Regions from separate parts of the Diaphorobacter sp. MNS-0 genome, predicted to be linked through region 1. Evidence: riboswitches for the same ligand, from Rfam matches in the RefSeq annotation. Region 1 holds a riboswitch; the other holds the start of a gene.

Region 1 (8,060 bases):
GGGCTGGGTGTCGTTGTCTTCCGCGTCCTCGATGACTTCGGACAGCGCCACGTCGCAGGCGTTCTGCAACGCCTCGGGCGTGAGGGCCCGGGCATTCACGCCTTCCACGCAGACCACCCGCGGGTCGGCGCGCAGCCGCTCGTGCAACTGGCCGTGGCCCACGTCCACGCCAATCACCTGGGCAGCGCCATGTGCCAGCAGGCAGTCGGTGAAACCGCCGGTGCTCTGCCCCACGTCCAGGCAGCGCAGGCCAGCCACTTGCATGCCCGTGGCCGCCAGCGCGCCTTCAAGCTTGAGGCCGCCGCGCGAGAGGTACTTGGCCTCCGCAGCGTCCAGCAGCTGCACCTCAACCCCCGCAGGAATGTCGTCGCCGTTCTTGGCCACCTTCTGCCACGGCAGCGTGGGCGCCAGGCGCCACTGCACGCCGGCGGCAATCAACCGCTGGGCCTGCGACCGGGTGGCCGCGTAGCCGCCTTCCACCAGAAATACGTCCGCGCGCATCGCGCTATCCTCTCATATCGATAGCTGGCAGCGCTTGCAGCGAGCCAATTTCAGCAATTTTTCATGCTGAAAACGACTACTGGCAAGCGCAAGCAGCTATGCTTTTTAACAATCAATAGCGGTAGGTGTCGGGCTTGTAGGGGCCCTGCTTCGGCACGCCGATGTAGGCGGCCTGCTCGTCGCTCAGCTCGGTCAGCATGGCGCCCACCTTCTTCAGGTGCAGGCGCGCCACCTTCTCGTCGAGGTGCTTGGGCAGCACGTAGACCTTGCCCACGTCGTAGCCCTCGGGGTGGGTGAACAACTCGATCTGCGCGATCGTCTGGTTGGCGAACGAGTTGGACATCACGAAGCTGGGGTGGCCCGTGCCGCAGCCCAGGTTCACCAGGCGGCCCTTGGCCAGCAGGATGATGCGCTTGCCGTCCGGGAAGATCACATGGTCGACCTGGGGCTTTATTTCTTCCCACTGGCAGTGCTCTTCGAGCTTGGCGACCTGGATCTCGTTATCGAAGTGGCCGATGTTGCAGACGATGGCCTGGTCCTTCATCGCCTTCATGTGCTCGAAGGTAATGACGTCGCGGTTGCCCGTGGTGGTGACGAAGATGTCGGCCTTGTCGGCGGCCCACTCCATGGTCACGACCTTGAAGCCTTCCATAGCGGCCTGCAGGGCATTGATGGGGTCGATCTCGGTCACCCACACCTGGGCGCTCAGGGCGCGCAGCGCCTGGGCCGAGCCCTTGCCCACGTCGCCATAGCCCGCCACCACGGCCACCTTGCCGGCAATCATCACGTCGGTGGCGCGCTTGATGCCGTCCACCAGCGACTCGCGGCAGCCGTACAAGTTGTCGAACTTGGACTTGGTGACCGAGTCGTTGACGTTGATGGCGCGGAACATCAGCGTGCCCTTGGCCGACATTTCCTTGAGGCGGTGCACGCCGGTGGTGGTCTCTTCGGTCACGCCGATGATCTGGGCGCTCTTGCGGCTGTACCAGGTGCTGTCCTCGGCCAGCTTGGCCTTGATGGCGGCGAACAGGATGCGCTCTTCCTCGCTGCCGGGGTGGGCCAGCACGGAGGCGTCCTTTTCAGCGCGCTTGCCCAGGTGCATCAGCAGCGTGGCGTCGCCGCCGTCGTCCAGGATCATGTTCGGGCCTTCGCCCTCGTTGCCCTTGGGGCCGAAGTCGAAGATGCGGTGGGTGTAGTCCCAGTAGTCCACCAGGGTTTCGCCCTTGATGGCGAACACCGGCGTGCCGGTGGCGGCAATCGCGGCGGCGGCGTGGTCCTGGGTGGAGAAGATGTTGCACGAGGCCCAGCGCACGTCGGCGCCCAGGGCCTTGAGCGTCTCGATCAGCACGGCCGTCTGGATGGTCATGTGCAGCGAGCCGGTGATGCGTGCGCCCTTCAGGGGCTGCTTGGCCGCGAATTCCTCGCGGATGGCCATCAGGCCAGGCATCTCGGTTTCGGCGATGCGGATCTCCTTGCGGCCCCAGTCGGCCAGGGAGATATCGGCAATCGCGGAGTCGGCTGGGGACTTGAGAACAGCGCTCATGGTGGTTTCCTTGATGGGTATCTGAAAAAACCGCGCCTGGGGGATGGGACTCACCGCACCGCAAGGCGTGGGTGAGCGTCGTTGCTGGGTATGACTTCCGAGCCTCGCGCCCCGCCGTGCTGGGGACGCTGCAACGCTCCTCGGAAAGTGCAAGATTATACCGGCGCCCCCGCACCACGCGCCGCGCCGTAGAATCCCCGCCCAATGCCAGGGCGTTCCCGCAGGGTGCGCCCGCCTCTTCTCGCACCGGCCGCAGCGCACCGCGCGGCCTCACCCAGAATCACTGTGTCGTACGCCCCAGAAACCCGGCGCCGCCGGACTTTTGCCATCATCTCCCACCCCGACGCCGGCAAGACCACGCTGACGGAAAAGCTGCTGCTGTTCTCCGGCGCCATCCAGATCGCCGGCGCCGTGAAGGGCCGCAAGGCCAGCCGCCACGCCACGTCCGACTGGATGGAGATCGAGAAGCAGCGCGGCATCTCGGTGGCGTCGAGCGTGATGCAGATGAGCTACCGCGACCATGTCATCAACCTGCTGGACACGCCGGGCCACAAGGACTTCTCGGAAGACACCTACCGCGTGCTCACGGCCGTCGATTCGGCCCTGATGGTGATCGACGCGGCCAACGGCGTGGAGGCGCAGACGCGCCGCCTGATCGAGGTCTGCCGCCAGCGCGACACGCCCATCATCACCTTCGTCAACAAGATGGACCGCGAGGTGCGCGACCCGCTGGACATCCTCGACGAGGTGGAGCGTGAGCTGGGCATGCCCTGCTGCCCCATCACCTGGCCCGTGGGCCAGGGCAAGAGCTTCGGCGGCATCATCAACCTGCGCACGCAAAGCATGACGGTCTTCCAGCCCGGCAGCGAAAAGCGCCCGCAGGACTTCGAGGTCATTCCGCTGGCCGATGCCGACAAGCTGCGCGCGCGCTTCGGTCAAGCCTTTGACGACGCACTGGAAAGCATGGAGCTGGCGCAGGGCGCCTCGGCGCCCTGGGACCATGAAGCCTTCCTGGCTGGCAAGCTCACACCGGTGTTCTTCGGCTCGGGCGTGAACAACTTCGGTGTGATGGAAGTGCTGGATGCGGTGGTGGACATGTCGCCCCCGCCCGGCCCGCGCAAGAGCTCGCTCATCGTCAACAAGCAGACCGTCGAGAAAACCATCCTGCCCGAAGACGAAGGCTTTTCGGGCGTGGTGTTCAAGGTGCAGGCCAACATGGACGCCAACCACCGCGACCGCATCGCCTTCGTGCGCGTGGCCAGCGGCAAGTACACGCCCGGCATGAAGCTCAAGGTCCAGCGCACCGCCAAGGAACTGCGCCCCACCAGCGTGGTCACCTTCATGAGCCAGCGCCGCGAGGCGGTGGAAGAGGCCTACGCCGGCGACATCATCGGCTTCACCACGCACGGCGGCGTGCAGCTGGGCGACACCATCACCGACGGCGCCAACCTGCAGTTCACCGGCCTGCCGTTCTTCGCACCCGAGATGTTCATGACCGTGGTGCTGAAGAACCCGCTGCGCACCAAGCAACTGCAGCAGGGCCTGATGCAATTGGGCGAGGAAGGCGCCATCCAGGTCTTCAAGCCCGAGGCCGGCGGCAACATGCTGCTGGGTGCCGTGGGCCAGCTGCAGTTCGAAGTGGTGCAACACCGTCTGAACACCGAATACGACTGCGACATCCGTCTGGAAGCCTGCCAGTACACGGGAGCCCGCTGGATCACTGCCGACACGCCGGCCGAACTGCGCGAGTTCGAGAACGCCTACCCCATGCGCATGGCGCGCGATGCGGCGGACACGCTGGCCTATCTGTGCACGAGCCCATATGACGTACGGCTGGCGCAGGAGCGGTTCCCGAAGATTCACTTCCATCCGCTGCGGGAGCATGCGGGGTTGGCGTTGCAGAACAGTTGACGCGACCCCCATCCGCCATGCACCCTCTTGCCTCATGGGACGAGTTGGCGCGCACGTGCATCACCGGCGTGCTCACCGACATCGACGACACCCTGACCACCGATGGCGCCATCACCGCCGATGCCCTGCAGGCGCTGGCCGACCTGAAAGCCTCAGGGCTGCACGTCATTCCGATCACGGGCCGGCCGGTGGGCTGGAGCGAGCCTTTTGCCGCTGCCTGGCCGGTGGACAGCATCGTTGCTGAGAACGGTGCGGTGGCGCTGCTGCGGGCGTCCCGAAATTTTGCCCCAAATGGCCTACAGTCCCCGTGCGATAAGCGCGAGCAGCTATTAAAGTTGTATCAACAGGACGCCGCCACGCGCGCCTCCAACTTCGCGCGCATGCAACAGGTGCTGGCCGAGATTGAAGCCGCCGTGCCCGGCGCCCGGCGCGCCACCGACTCGCCGGGGCGCGAGACGGACATCGCCATCGACCACAGTGAATTCACGCACCTGCCCCAGGCGGCCATCGACCAGGCTGTCGCCCTGATGCATGCCGCGGGCATGAACGCCACCGTGAGCAGCATCCACATCAACGGCTGGTTTGGCGCGCACAACAAGCTGGAGGGTGCGCGATGGATCGTGCGCGAGCTGTTCGGGCGCGATCTGGACGCCGAGCTGGAGCGCTGGGTCTACATCGGTGACTCCACCAATGACCAGCTCATGTTTGCGCACTTCCCGCACAGCGTGGGTGTGGCCAATATTGCGCGTTTCGTGCCCCAACTGCAGCATCTGCCGCGCTATGTGACGCAGGGCGAGCGCGGGGCAGGGTTTGCAGAACTTGCGCAATCCTTGCTCGCCATCAACGATCGCTGACATCGACCGTCCAGGTGCGCGTTGCACTACCAAAACGCCACCGGGGCTTCACAACTCGCCTTCTAAAATGACCCTTTTCACAAAAAGGGTTACACCATGGCAAGGCGCATTCCCGCAATGCTGGCGCTGGCGTTGTTCGCCGGGCTGGCGTGGCAACCCGCGGCGATGGCCCAGGCCGGCCGCAGCAAGGTGGATATCGACACACGCTTGCAGCAAGCCATGGCGGACCCCAAGCTGGCCGACGAGCTCTACAAGGTGGGCCGCAAGGTCTCGGCGGTGTGCGCCAACTGCCATGGCGACGGAGGCAACAGCACCAAACCCTCGGTACCCAACCTCGCGGGCCAGAACCCGGCCTATCTGCTCGAGCAGGTGCGGCAGTTCGCAGACGGGCGCCGCCGCTACGAGTTCATGGAAGGCATGATCCGCGCGATGAACAGCGACGAGAAGATCGGCATGGTGCTCTTCTACGCCGCGCAGCCCGTCACTCCCAAACCCGTGGCGGACGCAGCGCTGCTGGCCAAGGGGCAGGAGATCTTCGGCAAGAACTGTTTTCGCTGCCATGGCGACATGGGCCGGGGCAACGACCAGATCGCACGCATTGCCGGCCAGCAGACCGACTACCTGCGCAGCACTCTCAAGCGTTACCGCGACGGCCCAAACACGCGCGCCAATTCGATCATGACGCCCAACACCAAGCTCCTCACGGACGCCGACATCGAGTCGCTGGTGGCGTACGTCTCGTCGATGCAATGAAGCACCGCCCGCTCGGGCGGGACGATCACAGCTTGTACGTGGACAGCAGGATGCTGGTTTCGGTGCGCGCGATGCCCGGCGTGAGCCGAATGCGCGTGAGCGCCAGGTCGAATTCCTCCAGGCTCTGCGCGTGCAGCTCGGCCACGATGTCCCAGCGGCCGTTGGTACTGTGCAGCGCGCCGACCAGCGGCTCTCCACGCAGGGCGCGAATCACGTCAGGCGCCGCGTTCCCTTGCACTGCAATGCTCATCCAGGCGCGGATCCGGTGGGGCTCCGATTCGGGGCGCAGCCGCACGGTGTAGCCGACGATGACGCCCTCTTCCTCCAGCCGGCGCAGGCGGTTCTGAACGGTGCCGCGGGCCACGCGCAGACGTACGGCGAGCGCCGCCACCGGCATGCGGGCATCCGCACGCAGCAGCGCAATGATCTCGCGGTCGACGTCGTCCATGTTGCGCATAGTGCCACGGGTTGCTGGCGAAACGCCAGTTTTTTGCGCTTATTGAGCAGTTTGTAGGCTGGCCGCAAGCGCAGGGCCTGTCCACAATGGGGAAACACGTTGGACCGACACCATGACACGCCTCATTGATTTGCCGACCCTTGCTGCCTTCGTGCATGAACGGGGTGCCGCACGCTGCATGACCGAGCTGGCGACCGAGCTTCGCGCCGACTTCCTGCGCTGGGAGTCTTTTGACAAGTCCGCCCGCACGGCCAGCCACAGCCCGCGCGGCGTGATTGAGCTGATGCCCGTGGCTGACGATGCGCTCTATAGCTTCAAGTATGTGAACGGCCATCCCGGCAACCCTGCCAGCGGACTGCCTACAGTGATGGCCTTCGGCGTGCTGGCGGAGGTCCGTACCGGCTATCCGCTGCTGCTGTCGGAGCTGACGCTGACCACGGCGCTGCGCACCGCTGCCACGTCGGCGCTGGCGGCGCAGGCGCTTGCACGACCCGGCAGCCGCCGCATGGCGCTGGTTGGCAACGGGGCGCAGGCGGAGTTCCAGGCCCTGGCCTTCCACGCGTTGCTGGGCATCCGCGAACTGCGGGTGTACGACACCGACCCCGCCGCCACCGACAAGCTGGTGCGCAACCTGGCGCATGTCGATGACCTCACCGTGGAGCGCGCCGCCAGCACGGCCGAGGCCGTGCGCGGCGCGGACATCGTGACCACGGTCACCGCCGACAAGAGCCGCGCCACCATCCTCACTCCCGCGATGGTGGAGCCCGGCATGCACCTGAATGCCGTGGGTGGCGACTGCCCCGGCAAAACCGAACTGCACCCCGATGTGCTGCGCGGGGCGCGCGTGGTCGTGGAATACGAGCCACAAAGCCGCGTGGAGGGCGAGATCCAGCAATTGCCCGCGGACCATCCCGTTACCGAGCTTTGGCGGGTACTGCGCGGCGACGCGCCGGGGCGCACGCGGGCCGACGAAGTCACGGTGTTTGATTCCGTAGGCTTTGCGCTGGAGGACTACTCCGCACTGCGCTACCTGTACCAGCAGGCCCAGGCGCGCGGCCTGGGCGTGGATGTGGAGCTGGTGCCCACAGACGACCCCAAGGACCTGTTCGGCCGCACGCGCGGCGCGAGCGTCCAAGGCCGCACGCGGCTGCGGCGCGTGGCTTGACCGCCTCAAGCCAAATCAGGCTCTAACACCCATCCATAAAGCGCTAGCAGCTATCAAAATAAAAGCAAAAGGCGCCAATGGCGCCTTTTGCCCTTTTGCCCTTTTGCCCCTTTGCTTTTGTACGCCACCCGGGCAATCCTGGGCCACGGCCCATCCCACTGGCGCGCCCCGGACCATGGCAGCCGTGGGCCGGGCTCTGCCCTGCCGCCGGCTGCGCCCCCCTCCTGCAGCGCAGCGCTGCGAGTGTGGGGGAAGGCGCGAAGCGCCTCAGGGGGTATGCGGAATCAATGCTGCAGGATCTTGTTGAGGAAGTCCTTGGTGCGCGGCTGGCGCGCCTCGGGGTTGCCGAAGAATTCCTCCTTCGAGCAGTCCTCCAGGATCTTGCCGCCCACGTCCATGAAGATCACGCGGTTGCTCACCTTGCGCGCGAAGCCCATCTCGTGCGTCACGCACATCATGGTCATGCCCTCCTGGGCCAGGCCCACCATGACATCCAACACCTCGCCCACCATTTCGGGGTCCAGCGCCGAGGTCGGCTCGTCGAACAGCATCACGATGGGGTCCATCGACAGTGCGCGTGCGATCGCCACGCGCTGCTGCTGACCGCCCGACAGCTGGCCGGGGAACTTGTCCTTGTGCGCCGTCAAGCCCACGCGCTCCAGCATCTTCAGGCCGCGCGCCTTGGCGTCGGTGGGGTTGCGGCCCAGCACCTTGATCTGCGCGATGGTCAGGTTCTCGGTCACCGACAGGTGGGGAAACAGCTCGAAGTGCTGGAACACCATGCCCACGCGGCTGCGCAGCTTGGGCAGGTCGGTCTTGGGGTCGTGCACGGCCACGCCGTCCACGAAGATCTCGCCCTTCTGGAAGGGCTCCAGC
Region 2 (8,060 bases), 490 kb from region 1:
GTGCCCGAGCGGCTCGACCGCTTCGACCGTGCACGCCAGGGCCTCACGCCCGTGCACGTGGACCTGGGCCGCGCCAGCGCGCAGCCCGCCTGACCCCCTTTTTTTGCCAGGAGAAACCCAGATGCTGTTCCTCGTTCGCATGGATGTGAAGATTCCCCACGACCTGCCCGCCGCGCAGGCCGACGAAATCAAGGCCCGCGAGAAGAAGTACTCGCAAGACCTGCAGCGTGACGGCCGCTGGCGCCACATCTGGCGCGTGGTGGGCGAGTACGCCAACTACAGCGTGTTCGACGTGCAGTCCAACGACGAGCTGCACCAGCTGCTGTCGCAGCTGCCGCTGTTCCCCTACATGGACATCCACGTGACGCCGCTGGCGAACCACCCTTCAGCCATCGTGCAGGACGGCGCCGCCGGCTGACGCACGGCCCCCGACACCCCACATTCCATCCCACAGGAGAGAGACATGGCCGAATACACCGCCCAGCAGTTGCTGGACATCGTCAACACCGTGCACGTGGCCGAGGGCAATGCCCGCGTGCGCCAGATCACGCAGCGCATCGTCACGGACCTGTTCCGCACCATCGAAGACCTGGACGTGACGCCCGACGAGTTCTGGGCCGGCGTGAGCTGGCTCACGCGCCTGGGCGCCAGCGGCCAGACGGGCCTGATCACCGCCGGCCTGGGCTTTGACCGCTTGATCGACATCCGCATGGACGAGGCCGACGAGCGCGCCCAGCGCGCCGCGGGCACGCCGCGCGCCATCGAGGGCCCGTTGTTCGTGGCCGGCGCGCCGCTGTCCGAGCGCGAGGTGCGCCTGGACGAGGGCGAGGAGCCGCCGCGCGGCGAGGTGGTGGTGATGGAAGGCCGCGTGCTCGACACCGACGGCCAGCCTGTGGCCGGCGCGCTGATGGACGTGTGGCACGCCAACGAGCTGGGCCGCTACTCGCACTTCGACCCCGACCAGGCGCCCTACCACCTGCGCCGCAAGATCCGCACGGGCGCGGACGGCAGCTATCGCTTTCGCAGCTTCATCCCGCCGGGCTACGCCATCCCGCCGGGCAGCCCCACGGCCGAACTGTTCGACGCCCTGGGCCGCCATGGCAACCGACCCGCGCACATCCACTTCCTGGTGGTGGCAGACGGCCTGCGCACGCTGACCACGCAGGTCAACATTCCGGGCGACAGCTTCCTGGACGACGACTTCGCCTTCGCCACGCGCGACGGCCTGGTGGTCACGCTGGAGCCGGGCACGCCCGCCGCCGGCTATGAATCGCTGGGCATCAGCGCGCCGTTCACCCGCGTGCGCTTTGACTTCGTGCTGCAAAAGGCCCTGTCGGCCGACGAGCAGCGCCCCGAGGCACGCATGGACCGCGTGGCCGCCGCCTGACATCCTGGACCTGAGGTAGACACACCATGACTTTCTCCCGCCGCATTGCCCTGCTGGGCGCCTGCACCCTGGCCGCCGCCGGCCTGCTGCCCGCTGCCGCCATGGCGCAGCCCGACGCCAACTGGCCTTCCAAGCCCATCAAGTGGGTCGTGCCCTTCCCTCCGGGCGGCGCCATGGACGTGATTGCCCGCACGCTGGGCGAGAAGGCCGGCCGCACGCTGGGCCAGCCCTTCGTGATCGAGAACCGCCCCGGCGCGGGCGGCAACATCGGCGCCGACGCCGTGGCCAAGTCACCGGCCGATGGCTACACCATCATGATCACGTCCATCGGCATGGCCACCAACAAGGCGCTGTACCCGCGCCTGAGCTACGACCCGGTGAAGGACTTCGCGCCCATCAGCCTGCTGGCCATCGTGCCCAACGTGCTGGTGGTGAACACCGCCAAGACGACCGACAAGTCCGTGGCCGACGTGATCGCCCATGCCAAGCGCGACCCCGGCAAGCTCACCTATGCCTCGGCCGGCAACGGCACCTCCATTCACCTGGCGGGCGAGGTGTTCGCCTCCATGGCCGGGCTGAACCTGCTGCACGTGCCCTACAAGGGCAGCGGCCCGGCCGTGACCGACATGCTGGGCGGCCAGGTGGACCTGATGTTCGACAGCATCACCTCGGCGCGCCCGCACATCCTGTCGGGCAAGCTGCGCGCGCTGGGCGTGACCAGCGCCAAGCGATCGGCCACGCTGCCGGGCGTCCCCACCATCGCCGAGGCCGGCGTGCCGGGCTACGAGGTCTCGCCCTGGTTCGCCGTGTTCGCGCCCGCGGGCACGCCGGCGGCCATCGTGAACAAAATCAACGCCGCGCTGATCGACGCCATGAAGCAGCCCGATACCGTGGCCAAGTTCGAGACCATCGGCGCCGAGCCCATCGGTACCACGCCGCAGCAGCTGGCCACGCACCTGGACAAGGAGCTGGCCCGCTGGGGCGCGCTGATCAAGGAGCGCAACATCCGCATGGATTGATAGCGGGTTGCTATGAAATAAGGAGCTTCCAGCGCTTGATAGAAGGGCGCTGGAAGCTCTTTTGGCTTGTAATCTGCGGCGGCGCCTACCGCGGCACGAGGAACACGGTCTTTTCCGACACCTGCGCCCGGTCGCCCAGCGCCTGTACGTCCAGGTGCACGGTGTGCGAACCGGCGGGCGCGGCGCCATAGGGCACCTGCAGCCGCACCGCCACCCAGCGCGACTCGGCGGGGCCGATCTCCACTTCGGGCTCCGAGGCCACCTGCAGCCCCTGCAGGCCGCTGGCCGTGATGCGGTAGCGCTGGGGCTGCTCGGTGGCATTCATGACCTGCACGCGGTAGATGTTCTCCAGTTGCCCACCCGCCACCACGCGCGAGAGCGCGGCGCGGTCGCGCACCACATCCACCTTCAGCGGCGCGCGCGTGACCAGGCTGGCCAGCATGGCCGTGCACAGCGCCAGCAGCACGGCGCTGTAGAACAGCACGCGCGGGCGCAGCACGCGGCGCAGCATCTGTGCGCTGCTCCAGCGGTTTTGCATGCCGTTTTGCGTGGCGTAGCGGATCAACCCGCGCGGGTACTGCACCTTGTCCATCACGGTGTTGCAGGCGTCCACGCACATGCCGCAGCCAATGCACTCGTACTGCAGGCCCTTGCGGATGTCGATGCCCGTGGGGCACACCTGCACGCACAGCGAGCAGTCGATGCAGTCGCCCAGGCCGGCGGCCTTGGCGTCCACCTTCTTGCTGCGCGCGGCGCGCGGCTCGCCGCGCTGGGTGTCGTAAGTGACGATCAGCGTGTCCTTGTCGAACATCGCGCTCTGAAAGCGTGCATACGGGCACATGTACTTGCACACCTGCTCGCGCATGTAGCCCGCAAAGCCATAGGTGGCGAAGCTGTAGAAACCCACCCAGAAGATCTGCCAGGTGCCGTGCAGCGCCAGCAGTTCGCCGCCCAGTTGGCGGATGGGCACGAAGTAGCCCACGAACGTGAATCCGGTCCATAGCGCCACCGTCACCCAGGCGAGCTGCTTGAGCGTCTTGCGCCACAGCTTCTCGAAGGTCCACGGGCCCTTGTCCAGGCGCATGCGCGCGCTGCGGTCGCCTTCGGTCAGGCGCTCCAGCCACAGGAACAGCTCGGTGTACACCGTCTGCGGGCAGGCGAAGCCGCACCACAGCCGCCCCGCCACCGCCGTGAACAGGAACAGCGACAGCGCCGACATGATGAGCAGGCCGGTGAGGTAGATGAAGTCCTGCGGGTACAGCACCAGGCCGAACAGGTAAAAGCGCCGCGCGCCCAGGTCGAACAGCACCATCTGCCGTTCGCCCCACTGCCACCAGGGCAGGCCGTAGAACACCCCCTGGGTGAGCAGCACCAGTGCCCAGCGCCAGCGCGTGAACACGCCGCCGATGGCGCGCGGGTAGATCTTCTTCTTGGCTTCGTACAGGTCGACGTAGACGTCGCGTTCGGCAGCGGGGGGCTGGGTCTGCGGGGCGGGCATGGAAGGGGCGTGGTTGTGATGGTCTTGGGCGAAGGGCGGTCGATCAGGCGCTGGCGCTGTCCTCGCCGATCAGCAGCCGCGTGGCGCTCAGGAAGCGGTGCGGCGGCACCTCCAGGTTCGTCGGTGCGGGCTTGTTGCGGTACACGCGTCCCGCGTTGTCGAACGTGGAGCCATGGCAGGGGCAGAAGAAGCCCCCGGGCCAGCCCGCGCCCAGGCCGGACTGCGGCGCGCCCGGGGCCACGGCCGTGGGCGAGCAGCCCAGGTGCGTGCAGATGCCGATGGCCACGAAGACCTCCGGCTGGATGGAGCGGTGGGTATTGCGCGCGTAGTCGGGCTGCTGGTCCTTGGCCGATGCGGGGTCGGCCAACTGTGCCTCCAGCCCCTGCAGCGACTGCAGCATCTCCGGCGTGCGCCGCACGATCCAGACGGGTTTGCCGCGCCACTCCACCGTGAGCATGCCGCCCGGCGGCAAGCCGGCGATGTCCACCTCCACGGCTGCGCCCAGGGAGCGTGCGCGTTCGCTGGGCGCCAGGCTGCTGACCAGGGGCACGGCCGCGCCGACGGCGGCCAGACCCCCGGCGGCGGCCGTGGCGTGGATCAGGGTGCGGCGTTCTGCGTCGGGCGCAGCGCAGGTGCACGAGGCGGGCAGGGCAGTCATGGCGATTCCTTCACGATGGGCGCGGCCAAAGGACCGCGCGCTTGCTTGTCCTGACTCAAGAGCCGTGCCAGCCTGGCTGCGCGGCACTGCGTGCGAAATCTCCATGTGGAACAAAGGCTTACATCCACCCAAGGAGTCAGCGCTGCCATGGTGGACGGCAGAAACACTGCCAATGCATGCCATTTGTGACACCATATGTCACCATGGCCGACACTCCTGATCTTTCTCCCACCCCGGCGCAGGTGGCGCAGACCGCGCTGCTTGCCTCCTGGCTGGAGGGGCTGCCCGAGCCGCACATCCTGTTCGACCGCGGCTACCGCATCGTGGCCGCCAACGGCGCCTACCGTCGCCAGTTCGGCCAGGGCGCGCCGGTGGTGGGGCGCACCTGCCATGCGGTCTCGCACCATTCACCCGTGCCGTGCGACCAGGCGGGCGAGACTTGCCCGCTGGCGCGCTCGCTCTTCAGCGGTCAGCGTGAGCGCGTGCTGCACCTGCACCACACCCCGGCGGGTGAGGAATACGTGCAGATCGAACTGGTGCCGCTGCGCGACGAGGCGGGCCAGCCCCAGTACTTTCTGGAGAAGATGGAGCCGCTGCGCATTGCCCAGGGGCAGCCGGGCGCGCCGGGCATGATCGGGCGCGCGCCCGCGTTCCAGGCCGTGCTGGAGCTGATCGCGCGCGTGGGCCCGTCGCAGGCCAGCGTGCTGCTGCTGGGCGAGTCGGGCACGGGCAAGGAGCTGGCCGCGCGCGCCGTGCACGAGGCCAGCCCCCGCGCGGGGCGGCCGCTGGTGGTGGTGGACTGCGCCAGCCTGCCCGAGACGCTGTTCGAGAGCGAACTGTTCGGCCACGAGCGTGGCGCCTTCACCGGCGCCCATGCCGCACGCGCCGGCCTGGTGGAGGCGGCGCACGGCGGCACGCTGTTCCTGGACGAGGTGGGCGACATCCCGCTCACCATGCAGGTCAAGCTGCTGCGTTTGCTGGAAAGCGGCACCTACCGCCGCGTGGGCCACACCGAGCTGCGCCGCGCGGACATCCGACTGGTGGCGGCCACCCACCGCGACCTGCGCGCCATGGTGCGCGAGGGCCGGTTTCGCCAGGACCTGTACTACCGCCTGAGCACCTTTCCCATCCAGCTGCCCGCGCTGCGCGAACGCCCGCAGGACATTCCGCTGCTGGCGGAATCGCTCCTGCAGCGCGTGGCCGGGGGGCGGGGCCTGGTGCTTGCGCCCGCGGCGCTGCGCCGGCTGGCGCGGCACCCCTTCCCCGGCAACGTACGCGAGCTGCGCAACGTGCTGGAACGTGCCGCGCTGCTGACCGACGGCGCGGTGGTGACCGCCCATACGATCGAGCGCGCGCTCTCGTTCGATGCGCCCGCGGCGGCGCCGGCCCGCGCTGCGCAGCAGCCCGACCATGCCACCCTGCGTGACATCGAATCCGAGGCCCTGCGCGCAGCGCTGGCGGGGGGGGCCGCGTCGCGTCGCGAATTGGCGCGCGCCCTGGGGGTCAGCACGCGCACGCTGTACCGCAAGCTGCGACTGTTACGGGAGCAGGGCTGATGCTCCTTGCTTGATAGCTTTTAGCGCTTGCTGTGGCTGGCTTGCGGTCTGTTTTTGCTTGAACCAACCACCGCCCGTGTAGGGGCCACGTTCTGGGCGCACAGTGCACGCGGGGGTATATCCATATGCCTGCCCCCCAAAGGTGGGCCGCGTAGAATTCGACGCTTTCCCGAGGAGCGCTGCAGCGCCCGCCGGCCGGGGCCGCACAGGCGGCTCGCGCGTGGCGGCGTCAGGCTCGGGCCCACCGCGGCATGCAGCCGTGCGTGTACCAACGGCGCTCACCTGATGTGTCTGTTCTTGTTATCCAGGTGAGCCCCATGCCGTCGTCCGCCCCCGCATCTTCCGTCCCTTCGCACGCCGTGCCGCCCATGCGCCTGTCGGGGCTGGAGCCCGTGTTCATCGGCGAGGGGAGCTTGTTCGTCAACGTGGGCGAGCGCACCAACGTCACCGGCTCCAAGGCGTTCGCGCGCATGATCCTGAACGACCAGTACGAGCAGGCACTGTCGGTGGCGCGTCAGCAGGTGGAAAACGGCGCGCAGATCATCGACGTGAACATGGACGAGGCCATGCTGGACAGCAAGGCCGCGATGGTGCGCTTCCTGAACCTCATTGCCTCCGAGCCCGACATCGCCCGGGTGCCGGTGATGGTGGACAGCTCCAAGTGGGAGGTCATCGAGGCCGGCCTGCGCTGCCTGCAGGGCAAGGGCATCGTCAACTCCATCAGCATGAAGGAGGGCGTGGAAGAGTTCAAGCGCCAAGCCAAGCTGATCCGCCGCTACGGCGCGGCCGCCGTGGTCATGGCCTTCGACGAGAAGGGCCAGGCCGACACCTTCGCACGCAAGACCGAGATCTGCGAGCGCGCCTACCGCATCCTGGTGGACGAGGTGGGCATGGCGCCCGAGGACATCATCTTCGACCCCAACATCTTCGCCATCGCCACGGGCATCGAAGAGCACGCCAACTACGCCGTGGACTTCATCGAGGCCGTGCGCTGGATCAAGCAGCATCTGCCGGGCGCCAAGGTGTCGGGCGGCGTGTCCAACGTGTCGTTCAGCTTCCGCGGCAACGAGCCGGTGCGCGAGGCGATCCACACCGTGTTCCTGTACCACGCCATCAAGGCCGGCATGGACATGGGCATCGTCAACGCGGGCATGGTCGGCGTCTACGACGACCTCGACCCCGAGCTGCGCGAGCGTGTGGAAGACGTGGTGTTGAACCGCCGCCCCGACGCGGCCGAACGCCTGCTGGAGATCGCCGAGGCCGCCAAGGGTGCCGCCAAGGACGACAGCAAGAAGCTGGAGTGGCGCGGCACGCCCGAGCACCCGAAAACCGTGGGTGAGCGCCTGTCGCATGCGCTGGTACACGGCATCACCGACTTCATCGTCGAAGACACCGAGGAGGCCTACCAGCAGATCGTGGTGCAAGGCGGCGGCCGCCCGCTGCACGTGATCGAAGGTCCGCTGATGGACGGCATGAACATCGTGGGCGACCTGTTCGGCGCGGGCAAGATGTTCCTGCCGCAGGTGGTCAAGAGCGCCCGCGTGATGAAGCAGGCCGTGGCCCACCTGATCCCTTACATCGAGGAAGAAAAGCGCCAGCAGGAAGCCGCCGGCCTGGACGTGTCCAGCAAGGGCAAGATCGTCATCGCCACCGTGAAGGGCGACGTGCATGACATCGGCAAGAACATCGTGACCGTCGTCCTGCAGTGCAACAACTTCGAGGTCATCAACATGGGCGTGATGGTGCCCTGCCATGAAATCCTGGCGCGCGCCAAGGCCGAAGGCGCGGACATCATCGGCCTGTCGGGCCTGATCACGCCCAGCCTGGAAGAGATGCAGTACGTGGCCGGCGAGATGGACAAGGACGAGTACTTCCGCATCAAGAAGATTCCATTGCTGATCGGCGGCGCCACCTGCTCGCGCGTGCACACGGCGGTCAAGAT

Evidence for each region. A riboswitch is a leader RNA that binds a small molecule or an ion and turns the genes downstream of it on or off. The one in region 1 is predicted to bind S-adenosylhomocysteine.
Region 2: linked by a shared signal. The riboswitch ahead of metH (methionine synthase) and the one ahead of ahcY (adenosylhomocysteinase) in region 1 are both predicted to bind S-adenosylhomocysteine.

What each region holds. Positions count from the first base shown of each region.
Region 1 covers NZ_CP080761.1:676,227-684,286, reverse strand. Annotated here, with positions in the region: gene K2L43_RS03315 (TlyA family RNA methyltransferase) at 1-501, opposite strand, end outside; gene ahcY (adenosylhomocysteinase) at 614-2,044, opposite strand; S-adenosyl-L-homocysteine riboswitch at 2,111-2,192, opposite strand; gene K2L43_RS03305 (peptide chain release factor 3) at 2,330-3,955, shown strand; gene K2L43_RS03300 (HAD-IIB family hydrolase) at 3,973-4,809, shown strand; gene K2L43_RS03295 (c-type cytochrome) at 4,906-5,562, shown strand; gene K2L43_RS03290 (Lrp/AsnC family transcriptional regulator) at 5,588-6,019, opposite strand; gene K2L43_RS03285 (ornithine cyclodeaminase) at 6,132-7,184, shown strand; gene K2L43_RS03280 (amino acid ABC transporter ATP-binding protein) at 7,469-8,060, opposite strand, start outside.
Region 2 covers NZ_CP080761.1:189,598-197,657, forward strand. Annotated here, with positions in the region: gene K2L43_RS00820 (muconate/chloromuconate family cycloisomerase) at 1-93, shown strand, start outside; gene catC (muconolactone Delta-isomerase) at 122-418, shown strand; gene K2L43_RS00830 (dioxygenase) at 464-1,387, shown strand; gene K2L43_RS00835 (tripartite tricarboxylate transporter substrate binding protein) at 1,414-2,406, shown strand; gene ccoG (cytochrome c oxidase accessory protein CcoG) at 2,492-3,904, opposite strand; gene petA (ubiquinol-cytochrome c reductase iron-sulfur subunit) at 3,948-4,562, opposite strand; gene K2L43_RS00850 (sigma-54-dependent Fis family transcriptional regulator) at 4,766-6,118, shown strand; S-adenosyl-L-homocysteine riboswitch at 6,284-6,405, shown strand; gene metH (methionine synthase) at 6,436-8,060, shown strand, end outside.